2 regions of the Staphylococcus muscae genome follow, and region 1 is predicted to be linked to the other one. Evidence: riboswitches for the same ligand, from Rfam matches in the RefSeq annotation. Region 1 holds a riboswitch; the other holds the start of a gene.
The links. A riboswitch is a leader RNA that binds a small molecule or an ion and turns the genes downstream of it on or off. The one in region 1 is predicted to bind FMN.

Region 2: another riboswitch for FMN. It lies ahead of C7J88_RS02540 (ECF transporter S component); the one in region 1 lies ahead of ribD (bifunctional diaminohydroxyphosphoribosylaminopyrimidine deaminase/5-amino-6-(5-phosphoribosylamino)uracil reductase RibD).

What each region holds. Positions count from the first base shown of each region.
Region 1 covers NZ_CP027848.1:734,443-742,030, reverse strand. Annotated here, with positions in the region: gene C7J88_RS03530 (FAD/NAD(P)-binding protein) at 312-1,799, shown strand; FMN riboswitch at 2,024-2,165, shown strand; gene ribD (bifunctional diaminohydroxyphosphoribosylaminopyrimidine deaminase/5-amino-6-(5-phosphoribosylamino)uracil reductase RibD) at 2,346-3,392, shown strand; gene C7J88_RS03520 (riboflavin synthase) at 3,397-4,026, shown strand; gene ribA (GTP cyclohydrolase II) at 4,056-5,237, shown strand; gene ribH (6,7-dimethyl-8-ribityllumazine synthase) at 5,253-5,714, shown strand; gene C7J88_RS03505 (proline dehydrogenase family protein) at 5,770-6,753, opposite strand; gene C7J88_RS03500 (alpha/beta fold hydrolase) at 7,090-7,588, shown strand, end outside.
Region 2 covers NZ_CP027848.1:523,753-531,340, forward strand. Annotated here, with positions in the region: gene C7J88_RS02515 (segregation and condensation protein A) at 1-70, shown strand, start outside; gene scpB (SMC-Scp complex subunit ScpB) at 54-602, shown strand; gene C7J88_RS02525 (pseudouridine synthase) at 599-1,339, shown strand; gene C7J88_RS02530 (response regulator) at 1,564-2,289, shown strand; gene C7J88_RS02535 (ATP-binding protein) at 2,273-4,018, shown strand; FMN riboswitch at 4,174-4,307, shown strand; gene C7J88_RS02540 (ECF transporter S component) at 4,377-4,928, shown strand; gene C7J88_RS02545 (ferredoxin) at 5,027-5,275, opposite strand; gene C7J88_RS02550 (helix-turn-helix domain-containing protein) at 5,507-6,328, shown strand; gene C7J88_RS02555 (RecQ family ATP-dependent DNA helicase) at 6,321-7,588, shown strand, end outside.

The DNA of each region.
Region 1 (7,588 bases):
TTAACATGAAAACACCCCGTTTTTAATGTTTTGTATAATATATAGACGTAAGACATCATTGTCCTGTTTAGTAAAGGTAACTAGAAGTGAATAATTTTGATGAAATTTATTTTCACTTCAAATAACTTCGGTCACTTGTATTTATAGTAATTATAGGATGATACGGTTTTTAATATTGTTCAAATCTCTTTCAAGTATAACATGAGAAACTGGCTATCAAAATGGGAGGGGAATACTATTAATCTAATAATGCACAATTTGACAAGAAATAGGGTATAACATGATGAAATGAAATAATGAAGGTGATTATGATGAAAGTAGCAATAGTTGGAATGGGAACTGCTGGTGTCAGCATATTAAGACAGCTTGTAAAGCACGAGATGTTTGAGCATTTAGAAGTAGACATCTATGACAATAGAAAGAACATGGGACAAGGAGAACCTTTTCAAAATGACAGTGAAGATTTATTAATCAATGTCCCAGTCGATATGTTGTCTCTAAACCTTGATAATATGAAAGAATTTCGGGAGTGGTATGCGTCACAAGACGATTTTGATTATGGAGATGCTGAATATTTGCCGCGTTATGTATTTGGACATTATATGAAAAGTTATCTTGATCAATATGTGAAGCGTTATGACAATATTCATGTCATTCCACATGAAGTGACACAGATCGGTGTAGTTGAAGAAGAGAAAGAAATTTCAGTGAAAAAAATAATTGTACAGACTGATGAACATGAAGGACGTAGTACTATTTATGATTATGTTTTTCTATCAACTGGAACATTCTCATATAATGATCCCTATCACTTGAAGGGAAGTCCGAAATATATCTATGAACCATATCCAGCATACCGCACATTAGATGAAGTCAGTTCGCATGATAAAGTGGCTGTGATTGGAACTGGATTGGCAAGTTTGGATGTAATTCGTTATGTATTAAACCATCACGACCAAACGCTTGTTTTGGCAAGTCGAGGTGGGCAATTGCCAAGTGTACGTGGTGAGATGGTGACTGTAACTCTGCAATATATGACGAAAGAGATATTCGATGACATAAAACAAAATCACATGGGGAATATTCCTTTAGATATATTGAAAGAATTGTTCAGAAAGGAATGCGATGCTTTAAATATACCGTTTAAATCTTTGATCCATCGGAGAACAGGAAATGTTGTAAAAGATTTGCAATATGATTTGGCACATCCAGAATCTTTGGGGTTATTACAAAGCTTTCTAATGGAGCTTAAAGACAACATGAACTGGATTTGGAATAGTTTAACGAATGATGACCAGCAATTATTTCTCGAACGTTATTACCAATATTTTAAAGAGAATATGAATCCGATGCCAAGAGATACTGCACAATTTATTATTGATGAGATTGAAAGTAATAAATTAAGAGTTTACGCAGGACTCGAGAAAGCAACACGTGTGAATGGTCAGTACCAATTGCAGTTTGAAACAGAACACCAAGCTATGATAGTGGATGTGATCATAAATGCAACTGGACCTAAGAAAAAGTTGAGCCAGTTAGATGCGTCAGATGGTTTATTATTAAATATGGCGAATAAACAAATTGTTCAAGCACATCCGATTGGTGGCATTCAAATCGTATCAGAAAGTAACGAAGTCATCAGTCCACGTTATGGAACATTGTCGAATTTACGTGCATTTGGCCAAATGACAAATGGCGTTAATTTTGAACGCAATGGTGTCACAATGATTGTACAGCAAGCTGTTAAAAGTGTGACACAGCTCTATGCGCAACTAGAAGAAGAATATGATGCAGATTAGTTATAGTTTTTGAACTTATCAAATACGTAAACATCAACGTTGAATAGATATTATTGTTTGTCGGTGTTTCTTTATAATTTTTATGAAATTGTAAAACAATCCAACAAAATATTGATTGCAAATGAATTGTCAACATTGTCAAAATGCGTTAAGCTAAAGTCGAACAGTTGTTGTTATCGAACAACTGCTGTGTCGTATCTTGAATCTCAAACAATTTCATAATGATATTCTTTCGGGGCTGGGTGGAAATCCCAACCGGCAGTAATTTAAGCCTGCGACCCGTAGAGAACATTGAATTTGTACTCTATGGCTGATCTAGTGAGAATCTAGAGCCGACAGTAAAAGTCTGGATGGGAGGAAGAATGATCAGTAGACCATGACATGCATAGCTTGTGTTTTTACAACACGAAACTATTGCTTATTTAGTGATGGCAAATTTACTGAATTTATCGCTGTATTTTGGTATACAGTATAAGTATAAAACCGACCACTCGAATCTTAAAATTTTTCGAGTGGTTTTTTGTTTATTGATTTGAGGTGATGACAATGAAATATTATTTAGAACATGCGATTCGTTTAGCTGAAATGGTAGAAGGCCAAACGGGTGTTAATCCACCTGTTGGCGCAGTGATTGTTAAAGAGGGCCGAATTATAGGGATGGGTGCGCATCTTAAAAAAGGTGACAAACATGCCGAGATTCAAGCCATTGATATGGCAGGTGCTCAAAATGTAGCAGGAGCAACAATATACGTCTCTTTAGAACCTTGTTCACATTACGGTGCGACACCGCCATGTGCAGCAAAAATCATTGAAACGGGTATTCAAAAGGTTGTTTATGCTGCAAGAGATATCACACTTCCAGCAACTGGACACGAGATGATGGCAGAGAAAGGCATTGACGTTCAATATACACCACATCCGCGCGCAGATAAGTTGTATGCATCATTTTTTGCATCTAAAACTACTGAAGTGCCAATCGTGACTGTAAAGGTAAGTGCGAGTTTAGATGGTAAGCAGGCAACCGATCATCAACAAAGTAAATGGATTACGTCAAAAGCTGTCAAAGATGATGTGTTCCAATTGAGACATATGCACGATGCTATTATTACAGGTAATGGTACATTAGAAGCGGATGATCCAAGTCTGACTGTACGATTGCCTGAAGGACGCCATCCTGCACGTATCGTCATGACAAATTCAGGGCACATCGATTGGCAGGCAGCAATGTTTCATGATCAACTTGCGCCGGTCTACATATATACTGACAATGAGTCATTCGTGTCGCCATTAGACCATGTACACGTCGTATATCTACCATCAACAGATGTAAAAACTATTTTACACGATTTATATAAAAAAGGTTTTGGCCGTATCCTTGTAGAAGCTGGACCAAAACTAACTTCACAATTTTTAACTTCAGAATTTATTTCAACCTTCATCCTTTATTTAGCCCCGAAAATAATAGGTGGTCAAGGGAAATATCAATATTTTCAAACAGATGGTGTAACGCCACTTGACCAACTTGCGAATTTTGAAATTGTCCACTCTGAAATGATAGATACTGACATCAAATTGCAAATGAAAAGGATGTGATGTCATGTTTACAGGTATCGTAGAAGAAGTTGGCACTATTCAATCAATAAAAAAACAAAACCCTACGACTGAATTAACGATTCAATGTGAAAAGATATTAAGTGATATGAATATTGGTGACTCCATTAGTGTGAATGGCACATGTTTAACGGTTGTGAGATTTGATACATCTACATTTACGGTACAAGTCATCACGGGAACGGAAAACAAAACATACTTAGCAGAACTGTCTAGCGGTCAACCCGTCAATCTGGAACGTGCACTACTTGCCACTGGAAGGTTAGGTGGACACTTTGTGCAGGGACATGTCGATGATAAAGGTGTCATTCTCAATATTAAGCAGTCTCAAAATGAATGGATCTATACAATCAAAGCACCCCACCATATCCTAAAACAAATGATTCCACAAGGATCGATCGCTGTGGACGGTGTCAGTTTAACAGTTTTCAAAAAAGAAGCAACAAGTTTTGATATTCACTTAATTCCTGAAACACGTAAAGCTACGATTTTATCGACGAAACGACAAGGAGATCCTGTTCATTTAGAAACAGATATGCTATTCAAATATGTAGAAAATATTACGCGACAGAATGATGGTGTATCTTTGGATCGTTTATTACAAGCAGGTTTTTAGGATCGTATAGTATTCAAGGAGGGTTTATTATGCATTTTGATAAAATAGAAGACGCATTAATTGCTTTAAAAAATGGTGAATCAATCATTGTTTGTGATGATCAGGATAGAGAGAATGAAGGCGATTTACTTGCCATTACGGAATGGATGCATGATGATACTATCAATTTTATGGCACGCTATGGACGTGGACTTATCTGTTGCCCAATCGATCGAACGATTGCAGAGCAGGTGGGAATTGATGCAATGGTAAAAAATAATACAGATCCACATTCTACTGCGTTTACGGTTAGCATTGATCATGTTGATTCTACAACGGGGATTAGTGCATTTGAACGTACGCAGACAGCACGTGCATTGATTGCCAATCAATCATCAGCGGCAACATTTAATCGACCAGGTCATGTTTTCCCACTCATTGCACATGAACAAGGTGTGTTAGGACGCCGTGGACACACTGAAGCTGCTGTTGAGCTCGCAAAATTAACAGGTGCAAAACCAGCAGGCGTCATCTGTGAAATTATGAATGAAGATGGCACAATGGCAAGAGGTGACGACTTACAAATTTTCAAAGAAACACACGGTTTGTATATGATTACTATTGAAGATTTAGTCACTTATATTAAAACAACACAGGTACTTATTGAAAAAGAAGCAAAAGTTCAATTGCCAACACGTTACGGAACGTTTGATATGTATGGCTTTACATCAAAAATTGACGGTTCAGAATTGATTGCTGTCGTTAATGGTGATATTCATGATGAGATGAATGTCCGTATCCATTCTGCATGTGCAACGGGTGATATTTTCCACAGTGCACGATGTGATTGTGGTGAACAATTAGAGTTTGCGATGTCATATATTCATGAACATGGTGGAATGGTTCTTTATTTACCGCAAGAAGGTCGTGGTATTGGACTGATGAATAAGTTGAAAGCATATGAATTGATTGAACAAGGTCATGATACTGTTTCGGCGAATGAAGCACTCGGCTTTGCACCAGATATGCGTGATTATGACAATGCAGCACAGATTTTAAAATATTTTGGTATTTCATCCGTGAATCTGATGACGAATAATCCAGAAAAATTTGAAGGATTAGCACATTATGGGATTACAATGTCAAATCGTATCCCTGTTATAACAGAAACGAATGAACATAACCATGATTATATGCAAGTTAAAAAAACTCAAATGAGACATTTAATATAATTGGAGGAATAAAAAATGAACTTTGAAGGTCAATTAGTAGGTAAAGGATTAAAAATTGGGATTGTCGTAAGCCGTTTTAATGATTTTATTACAGGTCGCTTATTGGATGGTGCATTAGACGCATTGAAACGTCATCAAGTTGATGAAAATGAAATCGATGTTGCATACGTACCAGGAGCATTCGAATTACCAATCGTTGCTAAGAAAATGGCACAATCAGGTAAATATGATGCGGTTATCACATTAGGATGTGTGATTCGTGGAGCAACAACACACTATGATTATGTATGTAATGAAGCGGCGAAAGGCATTGCAAAAGCAAGTGATGATACGGGTATTCCAGTGATTTTCGGTGTGCTAACGACTGAGAACATTGAACAAGCGATTGAACGTGCAGGTACGAAAGCGGGCAATAAAGGTGCGGAAGTTGCAGTAGGTGCAATTGAAATGGCAAATTTATTAAAAACAATTGGATAGTGAAACCTTAAAAAATCCCCTTGAAGTTATCAAAACTTCAAGGGGATATGCTTTATCATTTCTTTTTATTGCATCTTCCCAACAATAATGCCGATAAGCCAAGTGTCCCTACAATAAAGAGCGGCTTTGGTTTAACGAATTCCTTAAAGGCAAGCGCCAAGTTCTGTGGACGCTCAGCTAAACGTCTCATAAAGTAACCGAACCAATCATCACCGTATGGGACATAAATTGTAAAGTTATAGCCTTCTTTTGCAATAGATTCTGCAAGTTCAGATCGGAATCCATACAGCATTTGGAATTCAAATTTTGATTTGTCAATTTGATTTGCTTCAACAAATGCCTTCACATGATTAATGACATTGTGGTCATGAGTTGCAATTGAAGTAAAGTTTTTCGCATTTAATAGTCGTTTTTCAATTAAACGAATATAATTGTCATCAATTTCTTCACGTGTTTGGTAAGCGATATGTGAAGATTCTTTGTATGCACCTTTTACTAAGCGCAAGCGTAAGTCTGGATACTTGTCGATAAGCTCGTCTGCTTTGAAAAGATATGCTTGAATAACTGTTCCTACATTTGAAAATTCTGATTTTAATTGATCAAGTGTATGTGTAATATCTGATAAGCTATCATATTTTTCCGTATCAAAGTTAATGTGCATTTGATCATATTCAGCCGCTTGTTTTACAATTTCATATGCATTGTCGTAAGCAAGTTGCTGGTCGAACTCTGCACCTAATTGACTTAACTTAATTGAGACGTGTGCATCTAGGCCATTTGAATGAATCGCTGACATAATTTTTAAAATATCATCTTTTGCAGCGATTGCTTCTTGTTTTGCGTTTACAAATTCACCTAAATTATCAACTGTTGCTGCAATGTTTTTGTCATTAAGTCTGCGAATGGTCTTCACCACATCCTCTATCGTGTTACCAGCTACCACTTTGTTGGCACCTAATGAAGGACCTATTTTTTTAGCTGATTCATTAAGAAAGGCATTATTAGATAATGCGATGAAAAAATCTTTAAATAAACCCATTTTTATTCCTCCCATAACTTTGTTTTACGAATTAACAATAGTGTATCACGAACAATAATGTGATGAAAACGTTTTTATATTGAATCTTTACAATAAATTATATAAAACGTAATAATCGGAGTGAATTAGGTTGTGGGGGTGAATTAGCGCATTAACAATTATTAATTGCTTCATATTATAGATTGTTGTGATACGCTAAATTGTTTTTTACGATACTGATTTACAGTATTTTAAAGGGAAGATTTCTCTAAAAGCTTATGATAAATATTAGCATTTATATAGTTTGTCAGGATATAATAACATGTAAAGCGTTAAGCAAGGAAGGTTAGGTATATTATGTGGAAATGGGAAACAGTAAGTGAAGCAAAGGGTGTCGTCGTCATTGTTCATAATATTTTAGAACATACAGGAAGATATGCCTATGTCATCACACATTTAAGACGGAATGGATATCACGTCATCATGGGGGATTTACCCGGTCAAGGTCAAACTTCAAGAATGAACAAAGGACAAGTCGAAAGTTTTGAACTTTACCACGAGTCTGTTTTAGAGTGGTTAAAAATTGCAGAAGGATATCATCTTCCAATATTTATGATTGGTGTTGGACTCGGAGGGTTAATATCAATGAATTTACTCGAGAAGGTCGATTTAGGTATTGAAGGGCTTGTCTTAATTGCGCCGCTTTTAGCGTTTCAAAATAATGCGCACACACGTAAAAATATTTTATCCTCTCATATCGGTGATGTGTCAAAGTCAGCAAAATTTGATTTAGGATTTGAAGTAGAAGACTTAACATCTAATAAAGAAGTTCAAGAAGATACATTAAATGATGCAT
Region 2 (7,588 bases), 210 kb from region 1:
ACTTCAACAAATTGAAGCATTTCACAATATTGAAATCACAAAAGGAGTCAATTATGGCACACAATCTTAATGCGGCAATTACTGCTTTGCTCTATACAGTTGGAGAAGATGGTATTGAAGCGGAACAACTAATCAGTTCATTAAACATTGATGAAGCAACTTTAGCAGAAGCAATGGCATCATTATCATTGCCTGGTCTCACAGTTCAAAAATATGGCAATACGTATGTACTGACAACAGAAAAAGAAATGGAACCTTATATTGAATCACTCATTTTGAATAAAGTGTCCACAAAGTTGTCTCAAGCTTCGATGGAAGTATTGGCGATTATTGCATATAACCAACCAGTCACACGAAGTGACATTGAATTGATACGTGGTATTGCTTCTGATGGTCCTGTGAAAACACTCATAGCCAAAGGTTTGGTCGAACCGAAACAACAACCCGATGTGAGAGGGCAGCAATTATACACAACTGATTTGTTTTTAAATGTTTTTGGCTTGAATCATCTCGATGACTTACCAACAACTGACGAAGAAACCGAAGAAATTGAATCATTTTTTAGTAATCTTGTTAACCAGAAAGGACAAAACAACATATGAGTAAAGAGTTAGAACGTTTACAAAAACGCATCGCAAATAGTGGCTACACGTCACGCCGTAAAGCTGAGACCTTAATACAAGAAGGTAAAGTACAAGTGAATGGCAAAACAGTCACAGAATTAGGAACAAAGGTCCGTCCATCAGATGAAGTATCTGTTGAAGGCGTACCATTAGAACTAGAAGATAAGTTGTATATTTTATTCTATAAACCAACACAAGTCATCACAAGTGTGTCTGACGATCGAGGTCGCAAAGTCGTCACGGATTATTTCGATGATTTAGAAACACGCATCTATCCTGTTGGACGCCTTGATTATGACACATCAGGCTTATTACTCTTAACCAATGATGGGGAGTTTACAAATTTGATGACACATCCAAAATATAAAATCCCTAAAACATATATCGCAAAGATCGAAGGATATATTTTGCGAGAACAAGTGAAGGAGCTTGAAAAGGGCATTGTGTTAGAGGATGGTAAAACACAACCTGCACAAGTTAAAGTAAAAAAACAAAACAAAGAGAAGAATACATCGCTCGTTGAGATTACTATAACAGAAGGGCGTAATCGTCAGGTCCGTCGTATGTTTGAGCATTTTGGCTTTAAAGTGAACAAACTTTCTCGCATAACATTCGGCCCATTGACATTAAAAGGACTAGGTGCAGGTGAGGGGCGCGTCCTTTCTCCACACGAAGTAAAAACGCTACGTCAACTCGCACAAAGTAGTGCGCAATAAGATATTATTAACTATTATTCAGCATCTCTCATACTACAATTGTAGTATGAGAGATGCTCTTTTTTATAAACAGAAGATGACATCGATTTATTTGTATGCAAGATTGATAATTGATATTTTTAAAAGCGTATAGACTCATAATTTTATTATCAAGTGTCAATCACAATATGATATAATAGGCATTGAATTCAGTTTAAATTCAACATAAGTGGGAGGTATGTCTTGTGACTAAGGAAATATTAGTCGTTGATGATGAAGACCGTATCAGAAAGTTATTAAGGCTATTTCTTGAGAGAGAAGGATATGAAGTAGCTGAGGCAAGCGATGGTCGTGAAGCCTTTGAACTAGCAACAAAATATGATTATGCGTGTATCTTGTTAGACTTAATGTTGCCAGAAATGGATGGCCTAGAAGTCGCAACTCGTCTTCGTGAAACAAAAGATACGCCAATCATTATGTTGACAGCAAAAGGTGAAGAGAACAATCGTGTGGAAGGGTTTGAGTCTGGAGCAGATGACTACATTGTCAAACCATTCTCTCCACGTGAAGTCGTTCTGCGTCTTAAAGCACTACTTCGTCGTACGCAATCTGCAACTGCAGAGCAAAACGAACCACACGCTCGTGATATGATTGAGTTTGAGCATCTAACAATTGATAATGATGCACATAAGGTATTAGCAGATGGCACACCTGTGAACCTTACACCAAAGGAATATGAGTTGTTGATTTTCCTTGCAAAAACACCGAATAAAGTGTTTGATCGAGAACAGTTATTGAAAGAAGTTTGGCACTACGAATTTTATGGTGATTTACGTACTGTCGATACACATGTTAAGCGTTTGCGTGAAAAATTAAATCGTGTTTCAACAGAAGCTGCATCTATGATTCAAACTGTTTGGGGCGTAGGTTATAAATTTGAGGTTTCACAATCGGATGAAACGTCTAAATAGCGTCGTAATAAAACTGTGGTTAACTATTATATTAATAGTAACGACAGTTTTAATTTTATTAAGTGCAGCACTGATTACATTTATTCAATATTATTTCACGCAAAATACAGAACAATCTTTATACAATAACGCTGAAAGTATTAGTGCCATCATAGAAAAGAGTGAGAATCGTCAAATGGCGATTAATCATAGTGAGATGTTGTTAGAAGGTAGTAAAGGTGTCATCATCTTACCAGAAAAAAACAATGCCATATCGAAGCATCCCGAAAAAAAGGCGATGCTAAAGTTTATTAAGAATGATGATGATCTCAATAATGTAAAACTCACACATAAAAAGGTTATAAAACATGTAACAATCAAGCTTGATGGACAGAAGAAATCATATTTACTGCTTGGCTATCCAACATTAGATCGTGATGGTCATAAGTCTGTCATCTATATATATGAGGATTTGAGAAGTATTTCTGATACGAATAACGTGATAGCAATTATTATTTTAATTACTGCAGTCATCTTCTTAATTATTTCGACTATTTTCGCATTCTTCTTGTCGTCTCGCATTACAAATCCATTGCGTCAATTTAAGGAACAAGCACTGGAGGTAGCAAAGGGACGATATGACAAACAAGTCCATGTCCAAACAAAAGATGAGATTGGTGAACTTGCGAGTGCATTTAATCAGATGAGTCACAATATCCAAAATCATATTGATGACATTACTAGCTCTAAAAATATTAGAGACACATTGATTAATTCTATGGCACAAGGAGTTTTAGGGATTAATCATAAACGTCATATTATCTTATCGAATCATTTGGCACATAAAATGATGCTCGATATGAATTTAGATCACAAAATATTATTTGATACGCAAATAAATGATACCTTTGAAAGCCAAAAAACAGAATATCGTGAATATGAAATTAATCAAAAACATTACGCTGTTGTCATGAGTTATATTGATCAAATTCAATCGAATAAAGAAAGTGGTCTTGTTGTTATTATTAGAGATATGACACGAGAACATCATATGGAGCAAATGAAGAAAGATTTTATTGCGAGCGTTTCTCATGAACTTCGCACACCGATTTCACTGTTACAAGGTTATACTGAATCCATTGTAGACGGGATCGTGACAGAACCTGAAGACATTCATGAATTTTTACTCATTGTTTTAGATGAAACAAAACGTTTAAGTCGATTAGTTAATGAGCTGCTGGATGTCGCAAAGATTGATGCAGACGGTATTAATATCACAAAAGAAGCACGTCCGATGTCGGAATTGATTCAAAAAATGGCAACAAAATATCGTCAACAAGCGAATGAACTTGCATTGACATTAGACTTCCAAACAGATGGCATAATGGACGATCAATGGGATTATGATTTCGATCGTATGGAACAAGTACTGACGAATCTTGTCGATAATGCATCTCGTTATACAAGACCGGGAGATTTAATTTCAATACAAGCTGAAGAAACGACCACACATCAAATTTTAACTGTCAAAGATACAGGTGTAGGTATATCTCCTGAACACTTGGAAAGGGTGTTTGAACGTTTCTATAAAGTAGATGCTGCACGTAAAAGAGGGAAAGAAGGAACAGGTCTTGGTCTCTTTATTACGAGAATGATTATCGAAGCACATCACGGTAAAATCAATGTATCAAGTGAAGTAGGTAAGGGGACAACCTTTACAATTAAACTTCCTAAGTATACAAATGCATAGCTAAAATAGACCTCTCTTCTTATCGACTGTATAAATAACGGTAAGAAGAGAGTTTTTTGACACTTGCTACTTTTTTAGTGACGACTTAGCCAAACAACTATATTGTATTTATTGATGTGATTCGTTAAACTGATGATAAATAAAATTATTGATTATTTCATCTTCGGGGTTGGGTGTAATTCCCTACCGGCAGTAATTTTTAAGCCTGCGACCCATAAATTTTTTATTTATGGCTGATCTAGTGCAATTCTAGAGCCGACAGTAACAGTCTGGATGGGAGAAGATGGAGGTTTCTTTGTGTTGCGCAAATGCCTCCTATTCGTGAAAGATGAAAGTCAGAAAAGGAGACATTTATATCATGCAACAGACGAAACAAACACGACAATTGATTATTGTCGGTATTTTAAGTGGTATTTCGGTGATTCTGATGTTTATCAAATTTCCATTACCATTTTTACCCCCTTATTTAACACTTGATTTTAGTGATGTTCCAGCATTACTTGCAACATTTACATTAGGACCGATTGCGGGAATACTCGTAGAATTCATTAAAAACTTACTGAACTTCTTTTTCTATCTTGCTGATCCAGTCGGCCCGGTTGCGAACTTTATTGCTGGTAGTAGTTTACTACTCACTGCATATGGTATTCATCGCTATAAGCCATCTACACGCAGCATGCTAATAGGTCTGGCAGCAGGTACATTAGTTATGACAGTTGTACTGAGTATTATGAATTACTTTGTACTCTTACCTTTATATGGCATGATTATGAATTTGGCAGACATTGCGACAAATTTAAAAATAATTATCACAGCGGGTATAATACCGTTTAATATTATAAAAGGATTCGTCGTTTCATTGTTATTTATCTTGCTATATAAAAGACTGAAGCATGTCCTTAAAATATAAAATAAGCAAACAAAAAACGGTGCGCAATGACACCGTTTTTTTGTTTGCTTATCTATTTAAATTTAGCGCAATGTAGTGTACAATACGCATAAATTATATTATTCGAATTTTAATGCATCGCCATCAAAAGTTTCTTCTTCAACTTTGATAGAGTCAGTAGGGCAGCCTTCAAAAGCGTCCTCTAAATCTTCATACAGTTCTTCCGGTACAGGCGTTGTGCCTTGGTTATCATCTAAAATAACATAAGCGATTCCTTCATCGTCATAGTCATAGATATCCGGGGCAGCTGCACCACAAGCACCACATGCGATACAAGTATCCATATCAACAATCGTATACTTAGCCAAATTTTTCGCCTCCCTTTTCAAAGTGCCAGACTAACATTATAATTTCATTGTAGTTTGGATTTCTTAAATTTTCAATATATACGTTTTATTATTGAGGTGATCAACATGAGATCAATCATTGCTTATATATATCAACATGCAAGTCCCAACAAAAATAAAAAAAGCATATATAATATTATCACAGGTAAAAAGACGCATCAAACCTTTTTTGATGCGACATCTCTAAATGTAATGAGCTTTTATGGGTGTGCCCCTAACTTATCATTTGATGATTTTGAAACAATTGTAGCAGCATCTACAAACGAAGAGGTGACGCTACCTACATCATCATCCGTAACATATTTTATGTTACAACATTCATTTGCTACATTGCAACTTCTGATCCAAACATTGTCTCATGCACAACATGACAATATGAAGTTTGCACCATTAACATCTCATACTGAAATTCACCAGCGAGTTCGCAATATTTATACGATGATTCAAAACAAACAGCTTAATGGACATGTAAAACGAGAAATATTCACGCTGTTCAAAACATTGAATGCTGAACACAAAGGAAGTATCGCACATTATTTTTTAACAGGTTATGATGAAACAATGTATACAATGAAGCAAGTTGGACAGCTTCATCAAATAGATGATGATCGTTTATTCATCACACATTACATAGATTTGTTGACGATTTACCAGTTACTTTCTGAAAAGGAAGCGTATCCGATATTGCATCAATGTCTGGCATCTGACCAACTTAGTTACACGTTATTTCGAACGAAGTCTCTATTACTTCATGGGCTGTCTGTTCCTGAAGTCGCACAGCAAACACAACTCACTGAAAATACGATCCATGATCATATCTTAGATCTTTTTATGCGACATCATTTAAAGAATTATTATGATTATTTAACGCAAGACTTTCAAAGTTTTTTAGCATTTTATGCACAACAACCTTTTCAAAAACTCCGATTTTATAAAGAGAATTTTGAATATCTTAGTTATTTTGAAATTAAGTTGGCAATTATTGGTTTTTCGAAAGGGGTATTACATGCTTAAAACAGCGTTACAGTACTATTTTGGCTTCTCACAATTCAGACAGGGGCAAGAAGCATTGATTCAAAGCGTTCTAGATGGGAAAAACACTTTAGGTATCTTACCAACTGGAAGTGGAAAAAGCTTATGCTATCAGTTGCCTACATACATTAAACAACAACCTACACTTATCATATCTCCACTTATTTCACTGATGGATGATCAAGTAATGCAGATGAAAATGTATGGCGAACGACGTGTAGTTTCCATTCACTCTGGTATGTCACATAGTGAACGCCAACTGGCATTTCAACAGCTTGACAGCGCACTGTTTATATTTGTAAGTCCAGAATTCATTTTACAGCCGCATCATCTAAATCGCTTTAAAAACATGCCATTGGGACTTATCGTCCTTGATGAAGTTCACTGCTTATCAGAATGGGGATTTGACTTTCGACCGCATTACGCGCTGATTAATCATGTCACAGACTCATATCAACATGTCCCTATATTAGGATTAACAGCTACCGCAACAAGCCATTTAAAGTCAGATATCGAATTTGTTACAAAACAATCTTTTACATTATTACAATCCGATATGGATCGCCCGAATATTTCTTTATCGGTGAAGCAAATGACATCTTATCAAGACAAAATCGACTGGATTTTAGAAACTATCAATACTTCCGGACCGACGATTATATATGTTTCATCTAAAAAAGTATGTTTGGATATCGCAGAACAAATCTATGCTTCAGGTTATCTTACAGGTATTTACCATGCGGATTTAAGTTATGAAGAACGGTATACGGTTCAACAACAATTTTTAAAAAATGATATCCGTATTATCGTCGCAACGAGCGCCTTTGGTATGGGTGTGAACAAACCAGATATCCGTACAGTCATTCACTTCCACTTATCCAGTAGCCCTTCAAGTTATTTACAGGAGATTGGTCGTGCAGGGCGAGATGGCAAACAAAGTCAAGCTATCGCACTTTATCAAGAGGATGACCAATACTTATTAGAATTGCTTGCAACAGGGCATCAGATTACTGAAGAAGATATTTATTTATTTGAGCAGAGAACATTGATTGACCAAGAGAAACATGACATTTTATCTGTCTTATCTCAACATTATTCAGTCGAAAGACTCCAAAAAATATTTCGTCAAAATTATCAACAAAAAGTTAGAGCGCTTCAACATATACTGCAATATATCAATGCACAAACATGTCGACGTAACCAACTCATGCGCTATTTCAATATGTCAGTAAAGACGAGCAA